2 regions of the Streptomyces sp. NPDC008238 genome follow, and region 1 is predicted to be linked to the other one. Evidence: riboswitches for the same ligand, from Rfam matches in the RefSeq annotation. Region 1 holds a riboswitch; the other holds the start of a gene.
What was found. Region 1 has a riboswitch for thiamine pyrophosphate ahead of thiO (glycine oxidase ThiO). Riboswitches for the same ligand answer to the same signal wherever they lie in the genome.

Region 1 (5,598 bases):
CTCGGAACCCGCGGGCACGGCGCCGGGCACCGGCGCGGGGGTGCGTGCGGCGGGCGGCACCAGGTCCAGCTGCTCGGGTGTCATGGCGTGGCGTACCGCGTGCAGCCGCCGCAGCAGCTCCGCGGCGTCGGCCGGGCGGCGGGCGGCGACCCGCGCGGTCGCCTCGGCCACCAGCGCGTCCAGCTGCGGGGGCAGCCCCGGGGACAGGGCCGACGGGGCGGGCACGTCCTCGTTGACGAGCTGGTAGATGACCTGCACCGGTGTCTCGCCGCGGTGCGGCTTGCCGCCGGTGAGCATCTCGTAGAGCAGCACCCCGCAGGCGTACACATCGGTGCGCTCGTCGGTCGTGAAGCTCTCGACCTGCTCCGGCGCCATGTACGAGACCGTGCCCAGGACACCGCTGGTGGAGGTGTTGGTGTGCGTGCCCGCGATCCTGACCAGGCCGAAGTCCGCCACCTTGACGCGTCCGTCGTCCCCGATGAGGACGTTCTCCGGCTTCATGTCCCGGTGCACCAGCCCCGCCCGGTGCGCCGCGCCGAGCGCGGCCAGCACGGGCTCCAGGATGTCGAGGGCGGCCCGCGGCGGCAGCGCGCCGCGGTCGCGCAGCACGTCGCGCAGGGTGCAGCCGGCGATGTACTCCATCGCCAGGTAGACGTAGGTGTCGTCGGCACCCTGGTCGTAGACCTGCACCACGTTGGGGTGGTCGAGGCGGGCGACGGTCTTGGCCTCGCGGATGAAGCGCTCCACGAAGCCGGGCTCGGCGGAGAGAGCGGGGTGCATGACCTTCAGGGCCAGCAGCCGGTCCAGGCGCGTGTCCAGCGCCCGGTACACCGTCGCCATGCCGCCGACCGCGATCCGGGACTCCACCCGGTAGCGGCCGTCGAGCGTCTGCCCGATCAGCGGGTCATGAAGCGTCCTGTCCACGAAGGTGGAGTTTACGGTGCCGACATGACCCTTCTGGGCTAACGCGCCCAGGTTGTACCCCACCCGTGCGGTACCGCAACCGCCCCGTGACCCGGGTCGGCGCCGGGACCGAAGCCGGCCTCGGCCCCGGTTCCGCGGGGCCCGGCGCGGGTTCCGCGCAGGTCGCGGCCGTGTGCGGGGCCGCCGGTCAGGAGGCGCCGAAGGCGGGACGTTCCGGGTCGAACGTGGCGAGTCCCACACCCGGGGAGGACGCGGTCGCGTGGTGACGGCGGGGGATGCGCCCCGCCCGGTACGCCAGGCGTCCGGCCTCGACGGCGTGCCGCATGGCCTCCGCCATGAGCACCGGTTCCCTCGCCCGGGTGACGGCGGAGGCCAGCATGACGGCCGCGCACCCCAGCTCCATCGCCAGGGCCGCGTCCGAGGCCGTCCCGGCCCCCGCGTCCAGGACGACCGGCACGGTCGCCCGTTCGACGATCAGCTCGAAGTTGTGCGGGTTGCGGATGCCGAGACCCGACCCGATGGGCGAGCCCAGCGGCATGATCGCCGCGCAGCCCACGTCCTCCAGCTTCCGGGCGAGCACCGGGTCGTCGTTGGTGTAGGGCAGCACGGTGAAGCCGTCGTCCACGAGGGTCTCCGCAGCGTCCAGCAGCTCCACCGGGTCCGGCAGCAGGGTGCGCTCGTCGGCGATCACCTCCAGCTTCACCCAGTCCGTGCCCAGCGCCTCCCGTGCCAGGCGGGCGGTGAGCACCGCCTCGCCCGCCGTGTAGCACCCGGCGGTGTTCGGCAGCACGCGGATGCCGTGCCGGGCGAGCACGGACAGCACCGAGCCCTTGACCGTGGGGTCGAGCCGCCGCATGGCGACGGTGGTCAGCTCGGTGCCGGAGGCGAGCAGCGCCTGCTCCATGACCTCCAGGCTGGGCGCACCGCCCGTGCCCATGATCAGCCGGGAGTCGAAGGTGGTGCCGCCGATGGTCAGCGGGTCGTCGGCCATGGGTTCAGCCTCCCTGGACTGCGGTGAGGACCTCGACGCGGTCACCGTCGCGGAGCGGGGTCGCCGGCCACTGCGCGCGGGGGACGACGGTCTCGTTGAGCGCGGCCGCCACCCCGGACGGGGCCGCGGTCAGGGTCGCGACGAGGCCGCCGAGGGTGACGCCCTCGGCGACCTCGCGCGCCTCGCCGTTGACGGAGACGGACAGAAGGACGGGCGCGGTCATGCGTGCTGCTCCTGGAGGGCGAAACGGTCGGGGGAGAAGGGCCGGGCCTGCGCGGGGACCTCCGAGCCGGTGAGGACCTCGGCCATCACGTCGCCGGTCAGCGGGGTCAGCAGCACGCCGTTGCGGTGGTGGCCGGTGGCGAGCACCAGCCCGTCCAGCGCGCCGCGGCCGAGCAGCGGGGCGTTGTCGGGTGTGCCGGGGCGCAGCCCCGCCTGCGTCCCGGTCAGCGGGAGTTCGGTGATGCCGGGCAGCAACTCGTGCGCGTCGCGGAGCAGTTCGTACACCCCGCCGGCGGTGACCGTGGTGTCCCAGCCCATCTCCTCGCTGGTGGCGCCGACGACCAGCTCGCCGTTCTCGCGCGGCACCAGGTAGACGTGGCCGCCGCGCACCACGGCCCGTACCGTCCGCGACAGGAACGGCGCGTACGCCGGCGGCACGCGCAGCCGCAGGACCTGCCCCTTCACCGGCCGTACGGGCGGCAGCACCCGCGCGGGCAGCCCCTCGACGCGCCCGCTGAGGCTCCCGGCGGCCAGCACCACCTGCCCCGCGGCGACCCGCGTGCCGTCCTCCAGGACGACCCCGTGCGCGCGGTCGCTGGTGACCTCCACCCGCGCCACCCGCGACCGGTGGAACGCCACCCCGGACAGCTCGCAGGCGCGCACCAGCGCCGCGGCCAGCCGCCGCGGGTCGACCTGGTGGTCGCCGTCGACCCGCAGACCGCCGTGCACGGCGGGGGCGAGCATCGGCTCCAGGCGGCGGCACTCACGGCCGCCCAGCCACTCCGAGGTGAGGCCCAAGGACTGCTGGAAGGCGTGGAGTTCGCGCAGTTGCGCGCGGTCGTCGGCGTCGAGGGCGACGGCGAGGGTGCCGCACGTGCGGTACCCGAGGTCGAGCCCCGTGGTCTCCTCCAGCTCGGCCACGAAGGACGGATAGCGGCGCGCCGCGGCGAGGTTGAGCTCCAGCAGCGCCTGCTCCCCGTACTGCACCTCGGTGACCGGGGCCAGCATCCCCGCGGCCACCTGGGCGGCCCCGCCGCCCGGTTCGGGGTCCGCGACCGCCGTGCGCAGGCCGCGCTGACGGGCCCGCCACGCGGTGACCAGTCCGATGATCCCGCCGCCGACCACGACGACGTCATGACGGTGCATGATGTCCCGCTCCTCCCTTCGCCGGCATGACCCGGATCAGGTTCTTACGGTCGGCGGCCGCTCCAGCCGCCCTCTCAGCCCGGTGCGCCGGGCTCCCGCGAGTTCTCCCGGCCCACCTTAGTACGCGCCGTCGGCGGCGAGTAGGGCACCGGTACCGGCGGGCGGCGCCCTCGCGGCGTTACGGTGATCGCGTGACCAGCAGCAGCGAGCAGCGCGCCGTCGTCGTCGGGGCCGGGATGGCCGGAGTACAGACCGCCGTGTCCCTGCGCGAACAGGGGTGGGGCGGGACCATCACGCTGATCGGCGCGGAGCCGCACGCCCCCTACGACCGGCCGCCGCTGTCCAAGGGCGTGCTCTTCGGCGCCGAGGAGGGCCCGGCCCTGGACGTCGACTTCGCCGGCATCGGCGTCGAACTGCTGCTCGGGCGGCAGGCGAGCGGCCTGCGCCCCGACGAGCGGCAGGTCCTCACCGACGCGGGCCCGGTCGCGTACGACAAGCTCGTCCTCGCCAGCGGCGCCGAACCCGTCATGCTCCCCGGCAGCGAGAGCACGCCGGGCGTGTACATGCTGCGCACCCTGGACGACGCCACCGCGCTGCGCCCGGTGCTGGAAAACCGGCACCGGGTCGTGGTGGTCGGCGCGGGCTGGATCGGCGCCGAGTTCGCCACCGCGGCACGCCACGCCGGGTGCGAGGTGACCGTCGTCGAGGCCGCCGACCGGCCGCTCGCCGGGGTGCTGCCCGCCGACATCGCCGAGCGGATGCGCGGCTGGTACGCGGAGGAGGGCGTCGAGCTGCGCACCGGCGCGGTCGTCTCTGCCGTCGAGCCCGGAAGCGTACGGCTCGCCGACGGCAGCGTGCTCGCCGCCGAGGCCGTCGTCGTCGGGATCGGCGCCCGGCCCGCGACCGGCTGGCTGGCCGGCTCCGGCGTCGACCTGGGGCCGGACCGCTCGGTCCTCGCCGACGACCGGCTGCGCACCTCGGTGCCGGACGTGTACGCCGTCGGTGACTGCGCCTCCTTCCCGTCGGCGCGGTACGGGGAGCGGCTGCTGATCCACCACTGGGACAACGCGGTGCAGGGGCCCCGCACGGCCGCCGCGAACATCCTGGGCGGTGACGAGCCCTACGACCCCGTCCCCTACTTCTGGTCGGAGCAGTTCGGGCGCTTCGTGCAGTACTCCGGGCACCACGTCGACTCCGACCCCGTGCTGCTGCGCGGCGACCCGGACGGCCCCGCCTGGTCGGTGCTGTGGCTGCGCGAGGGGCAGCTGGTCGCGCTGTTCGCCGTCGGGCGGCCCCGCGACCTGGCGCAGGCCCGCAAGCTCATCGCCCGCGGCGCGCACCTCGACGAGGCCCTGGCGGCCGACCCGGCGGTCCAGCTCCGGGCCGCGGTGGTCTGACCCCGGGGGGCCGCCGGCTGCGGCCGCCGGCGTCGGCGGGGCGTAGCGGACCCGTCAGGACGGAGCAACGAGTGGCGTGAGCGGTTCCATGGTGTCGGTCCGGGATGGCACGCTTGTCCTGTGACCGAGATCGACGCAAAGATTGACTCCCTCGTCCCCTCCTGGCTGTACGTCCCCGACGTCGCCGAACGCCTCGGCGTCGAGGTGACCCGGGTCCGCCAGTTCATCAAGGAAGGCCAGCTCATCGCCGTGCGCCGCGGGGACAACCGGGTGCTGATGATCCCCGCCGACTTCATCGGCGACGAGAAGATCGTCAAGGGCCTCGCGGGCACCCTCACCGTCCTCAAGGACGACGGGTTCAGCGACGCGGAGGCCCTGGAGTGGCTGTTCACCCCGGACGAGAGCCTGCCCGGCACCCCCGTCCAGGCGCTGCGCGAGAACCGCGGCACCGAGGTGAAGCGCCGCGCCCAGGCGCTCGCCGTCTGACCGCACGACCCGCCACCGCCACACCCACCGCCACCGCGCAGCCATCCGAGGGGGACCCGTCCGCATGAGCACGCGTACGAGCAGGAGCACGAGCACCGGCACGGGCGCCGGCATCAGGGCGCAGCTCGCCGACGCCCGGGTCTACCTCTGCACCGACGCGCGCAAGCGCCACGGAGGCCTGGCGGAGTTCGCGGAGTTCGCGGACGCCGTGCTGGCCTCCGGCGTGGACGTCATCCAGCTGCGCGACAAGGGCCTGGAGGCCCGCGAGGAGCTGGAGTACCTCGCGGCCCTCTCGGAGGAGTGCGGACGGCACGGCAGGCTGCTCGCGGTGAACGACCGGGCCGACGTGGCGCACGCCGCCGGGGCGGACGTCCTGCACCTGGGCCAGGGCGACCTGCCCGTGCCGGCCGCCCGCGCGATCCTCGGAGACGA
Region 2 (5,598 bases), on a different contig from region 1:
GTCGGGTGCGGCGAGTCCACGGAACAGCGCTCCTCGTCGGAGGGTCAGGCGAACGGTTGCGCGAATATATCCGGTTCCTTGACCGCGTCCCGCACCGATGTCCCGATGTGTCCGGCAGGCGGCAGTGAGGTGAATCGGTGCCCAACAGGCCCTGGCGGAGCGGGAGTCGCCGTCACACGGACATGCCCGTGGCCGCGGGCACCACGTTCCTCCGGGTCCTTCCGGGCCCGGTGCGATCATGCGGATGTGAACCGGCTCGGCACACGTGTCCGCACACCGGGACGCTGCGCTGGACGGCCTCCGGGCCCCCGCGCTTCCTGCCGGGTCGTCAGGCGGGGTCGGTCGCACGGCTCCGGGGCTGCGTGCGGTGCCAGGCGGCGGCGTACTCACGGGCCGCGGCACCGGGGTCGTCGGCCGCGCAGATGCCGGACACGACGGCTGCCCCCGCCGCCCCGGCCTCGCGCAGGCGCGGCAGGTCGGCGGGCTCCACGCCGCCGATGGCCACGGCCGGCAGCGCGCTGAGCCGGGCGAGGCGGGCGAAGCCGTCGTGGCCGAGGGAGGGCGGCGCGTCCGCCTTGGTCCGGGTGGCGTGCAGCGCGCCGATGACGACGTGGTGGACGCCCGCCGGGTCCCGTGCGGCGGCGAGCAGTTCGGCGGGGGTCGCGGCGCTCAGGCCCAGAACGGCGTCCGGGCCGATCAGTTCGCGTACGTCGGCCGGGGGCAGGTCCGACTGTCCCACGTGGACGCCCGTCACGTGGACGCCCCGGGCGCGGGCGGCCAGGAACACGTCCACGCGGTCGTTGACGATCAGCGCCACGCGCCGCGGGAGGACCGCCGCCACCTCCGTGACCGTGCGCAGGAAGTCACCGCCGTCGGCGTGCTTCTCGCGGATCTGCACCGCGGTGACGCCGCCCGCCACCGCCCGGGCGACGGTCTCGGCCACACCGCGGCCCCGGGCCCGGCACTGGGCCGCGTCCGTGACCAGGTAGACCGACAGATCGACCGGTGCCACCGTCACGCCACCGCCGCCCGCCCGGCGACGTCGGACTCCCGCAACGCGGCGAGCGCGTCCAGGAACTCCACGGCGAAACTGCCGGGCCCCGCGGCCTTCTTCGCGGCGAGTTCGGCAGCGACCGCGTACCCGGCGACGGCCGCCACCGTCGAGGCGAACCGGTCGTCGTCCACCGCCGCGTAGGCGGCCATCACGGCGCCCAGCGCGCAGCCCCCGCCCGTCACCCGGGTGAGCAGCGCGTCACCGTTGGCGACACGCGCCACCCGTGTCCCGTCGGTGACGAGGTCCACGGGTCCGGAGACGGCCACCACGGCGCCGGTCGCGCCGGCCAGTGCCCGTGCCGCTTCCCCGGCCGCCTCGACACCGTGGGAGGAGTCCACCCCGCGGCCGCCGCCGCCCGCCCCCACCAGCGCGATGATCTCGGAGGCGTTGCCCCGTACGACCGTCGGCCGCAGTTCCAGGAGCTCGCGCGCCAGCGCGGTGCGCACCGGGAGCGCGCCGACCGCCACCGGGTCGAGCACCCAGGGAGTGCCGGCCGCGGTGGCGGCCCGGGCGGCCTCGACCATGGCGGAGCGCTGCTCGGCGTGCGGGGTGCCGAGGTTGACCAGGACCCCCGAGGCGACCCCGGCGAACGGTCCGGCCTCCCCCGGGATGTCGACCATGGCCGGTGCCGCGCCCAGCGCCAGCAGGACGTTGGCGGTGAACCCCGTCACCACCGAGTTGGTCAGGCACTGCACGAGTGGGGAGTGGTCCCGCACGCGCGAGAGCGCCTGCGCGGCGAGGGCGGCGTGATCGGCGGAGGTCGGGGACATGCGGTTCGCTCCTCGGGTGACGGACGGTGTGTGCGGTCGCCCGCGGCCGGTGCCGTACGGCCGGGGCACGGACGGACCGGGGCACGGGCGCGGCGGCTCAGGGCCGCGGGCGGTGGCGCAGACGCAGCGGGGTGTACACCGCGAGGGCCACGAGGAACGCCACGTAGTACGAGAGGTCGGCGCCGTGCAGGGCCTCCGCCACCGGGCCGACGTACAGGGTGGTGTCCATGAACGGCACGGCGGCGGCGAAGGCGGCCACGAAAGCGACCCCGGCGGGCCAGCCGGGCTGCGGCCGGCCGGTCTCGGCGGCGAGGTCGATCTCGGCGCCCCCGCGTGCCCGGGCCCGGGCGAACCAGTCGACGACGACGATGGCCACGAAGCCGGGGATCCAGTAGCCGACGAACAGCAGCACGTTCTGGAAGCGGGCGGTGGTGTCGGCGGCGTGCATCCACAGCACCAGGGGGAAACCCAGCACGGCGGCGAAGGCGGCCGCCGCCGGGCGCGGCACGCGCACACCGACCGTCTGCAGGGCCAGGGATCCGCTGTAGTCGTTCATGGCGTTGCTGCACAGCGCGGCCAGGGCGACGGCGAGCAGTCCGAACGCCCCGAGCGGCCCACCGCCCAGCAGTTCGGCCACGCCTGCGGCGGTCTGGTCGGTCAGGACGGACGCGCCCCACAGTCCGAGCGCCTGGACGGCCACGAAGGACACCACCAGGCCCGCCAGGGTGAACCAGAACATGCGCGAGCGGGAGGTGTTCCGCGGCAGGTAGCGGCTGAAGTCGCTGGCGTACGGGGCCCAGGACAGGGTCAGGCTCAACGCGATGGTGCTGGTCAGGACGAACGCGCCGCCCCGGTCGGCCCCGTGGGCCGAGCCGGTGGCGACGGGGTCGACGCCGTCGAGCAGCTTCCAGGCGATCAGCGCGAAGGCCGCGGCGAGCACGAAGGTCATGACGATCTGCAGCCGGTGGATGGCCTCGTAGCCCAGGACTCCGAGGGCGCCCTGCGCGACCATCATCACCAGGACCCCGAGCCAGAAGGGCAGACCGCACAGCCGGGCCAGCGCGTCACCGCCGAAGAGCCCGATCAGCGCGTCCCAGGCGACCGAGGACAGCCACTGCAGGACGCCGGGCACCGCGACGGCCCGGCCGAAGGCGAGCCGGGCCAGCGGGAGCTGCCCGGCGCCGGTCCGGCTCCCCCAGGTGCCCAGGTAGGCGGTGGGCACGGCGCCGATCACGGTGCCGAGCACCACGGCCGCGAGCGCGGTGGCGAAGTCCAGGCCCAGGGCGATGCCGATGGTGCCGGTGAACACGCCGGTCATGGTCAGGTTGGGGGCGAACCACACGGTGAACAGGCGCCCCGGCCCTCCGTAGCGGTTGCTCTCGGGCACCGGCTGTATGCCGTGTGCCTCGATCCGGAGATCGCCCGCGGCGGCCGGCATGCGGCCGTCGAACACGGTGGGCCGGCCGTCTGCGGGCAGACCGCCGGAAACATGCGCCAATGGCATGGAGACATCCCTCCGCCAGTACGAACTGGTTCAGGTTCGACGGGTGTGATCTCAGCCCCGGTGGGGCACCCCGTGTCCGGTACGAGGGACAGGGTAACCCGACGGCGCCGGCCCGCGGGGACGGCCCCCACCTCGGCCTTCGCGGGTGCGTCGGGTGGCGTCGGGAGCCGTCGGTGCCGCGGACCGGCGGGCGTGTGTGCGGGGGATGTCGTGGCGTGGCGGCCGGCACCGAGCGGGAACGACCACCCGGCGCGCCCCGCTCGGCGGGGCCCATTATTTGACGGGACGTCAGTGCCCGGCTGGGACGGGCCTGTTGCGGCCCGGTCCGCAGGTCAGATGCGGACGCCGAACTGGAACGGCATGTTGTTGATGGACTCGTACCGCACGAACGTGCCGGTGCGCGGCGCGTGCAGGACCATGCCGTTGCCCGCGTAGAGGCCGACGTGGTGCAGGTCGCCGTAGAAGAGCACGAGGTCGCCGGGCATCAGCTGGCTCATCGACAGCCGCGTGCCGGCGTTGGCCTGCCCCTGGGAGGGCCGCGGTATGTAGGTACCGGCCTGGGCATAGGCCCAGGAGGTGAGGCCGGAGCAGTCGAAGGAGCCCGGACCGGACGCACCGAAGACGTACGGCGAGCCGAGCTTGGTCTTCGCCGCGGCGAGGGCGGCGGCGGCCAGCGAGGAGGCGGGCGTGTCGTTGCCGAGGTCCACGCGCTCGTTGGTGCGGTCGGCGCGGCCGTCGGCGGCGGCCAGGGAGGCGCGCTGGGCGGCGGTCAGCGAGTTGAGGAGCTGCCGCGCCTCGGCCAGCTTCGCCTGGACTTCCTTCTTCTTGCTGCCCAGTTCGGTGCGGGTCTCGTCGAGCTCGCCGAGCTTGCTCGCCGCCTCCGCCTTCTGCTGGTCCAGGGTGCGCTTCTTCTCCGCGATCTGACGGAGCGCCTCGGCCTGCCTGGTGCTCAGCTGGTCGAGGGCGGACGCCTTGTCGAGGTAGGTGTCCGGGTCGGAGGAGAGGAAGAGCTGGAGCGACGGGTCGATGCCGCCGCTGCGGTACTGCGCGCTGGCCAGGGTACCCAGGTCGTCCCGGAGGTCGTTGAGCTCGGCCTGGCGGCGGGCCACCTCGTCCTGGGCGTCCTCGACCTGCTTCTGCAGCCTCTCCTGCTTCTCCTTGGCGCCGTTGAACTTCTCGGTCGCCTGCTCGGCCTGCTCGTAGAGGCCGTCCACCTTCGCCTTGACGCTCTTGACGGACGGCTTCGCGGGAGCGGCCTGGGCCGCCTGCGCGGACAGGGCGACGGCTGCGGCGGCGGTCGCGGTGAGCACGGTGACACGTGTGCGGCCGGCCTGCTTGGGACGACGGTGGGACGCCACTGGCGCGAGCTCCTTCTTCCTCCAGCCGCCTGCCGCGCGCGCCGGGAACTGCGTTCCCATGACACGCAGGGCATTTCGGATCGGCGGGAACTCCGCAGCCATCCGGAATGGATGATCGACCGGGCGGAGGTTCGGTGAATGACCTTAATCATCACCACGCGCGTGAATCAAACCCCTGACGGGAAAAGGCAGTCCACGCACCGTTTCTTTACCCGTCCCGGCACTTCCGCGCCCGTGTGGCGCAGGTCACACCTCGAAAAGTTGCCTCATATCCCGGCGGGTTTCAGCCGAATCCGCTTGGCGCCCGTGCCGCATATTCCAATACTCAGAGGCGAATTCCCCGTATTCGGCGCGGCATGAATTGGCGATGCTTTTCCGGGGCCGGCGCGGGCCCGCGCACCCGGGCGGCGGGGCCGCCGCCCGGGTGCGGCCGGGTCAGGCGCGGGAGAAGAGCCCGATGCCTTCGGGGACCGGGCGCTCGGCGCCGCCGGTGGGGTGGTTCCGGACGACCGGCGCACCGGACACGGCGTCGCGGGTCACGAGGGTGGAGGAGCCGCCGCCGTCCAGGTTGACCCCGTCCTCGGCGCCCACGGCCTGGAATACGCCCGCCAGTTCGGCGACCGTCAGGCCGGCACCCGCCTCGGCGCTTCCGTCCAGCACGAGCAGGTGCAGCAGCCGGCCGCCGTCGCCGATCGCGGCCCCGGTCCTGGTCGCCACGGCCTTGTCGTCCAGGCCCGGCAGGGGCGCGCCGTCACGCAGGACGGGGTAGCCGCCGACGGCGAACTCCAGGCGCTTGCCGCTCGCGCTCCTCAACTTCTCCGAGACGCGGACGCGTTCGCCCACCTGGAGCGTACGCAGCTCCGCGGCCCCGGCCTCACGGCCGACCAGGACCACCGTGCCGGGTTCGATGGC

Region 2: another riboswitch for thiamine pyrophosphate. It lies ahead of ACFZAU_RS15510 (purine-cytosine permease family protein); the one in region 1 lies ahead of thiO (glycine oxidase ThiO).

What each region holds. Positions count from the first base shown of each region.
Region 1 covers NZ_JBIBGK010000006.1:35,370-40,967, forward strand. The annotation lists gene pknB (Stk1 family PASTA domain-containing Ser/Thr kinase) at 1-924, opposite strand, end outside; gene ACFZAU_RS16035 (thiazole synthase) at 1,112-1,915, opposite strand; gene thiS (sulfur carrier protein ThiS) at 1,920-2,138, opposite strand; gene thiO (glycine oxidase ThiO) at 2,135-3,283, opposite strand; TPP riboswitch at 3,279-3,392, opposite strand; gene ACFZAU_RS16050 (NAD(P)/FAD-dependent oxidoreductase) at 3,520-4,680, shown strand; gene ACFZAU_RS16055 (Rv2175c family DNA-binding protein) at 4,801-5,166, shown strand; gene thiE (thiamine phosphate synthase) at 5,231-5,598, shown strand, end outside.
Region 2 covers NZ_JBIBGK010000005.1:297,666-303,263, forward strand. The annotation lists gene ACFZAU_RS15495 (DUF4190 domain-containing protein) at 1-66, opposite strand, end outside; gene thiE (thiamine phosphate synthase) at 329-1,012, opposite strand; gene thiM (hydroxyethylthiazole kinase) at 1,015-1,824, opposite strand; gene ACFZAU_RS15510 (purine-cytosine permease family protein) at 1,922-3,328, opposite strand; TPP riboswitch at 3,319-3,411, opposite strand; gene ACFZAU_RS15515 (C40 family peptidase) at 3,661-4,686, opposite strand; gene ACFZAU_RS15520 (phosphodiester glycosidase family protein) at 5,122-5,598, opposite strand, start outside.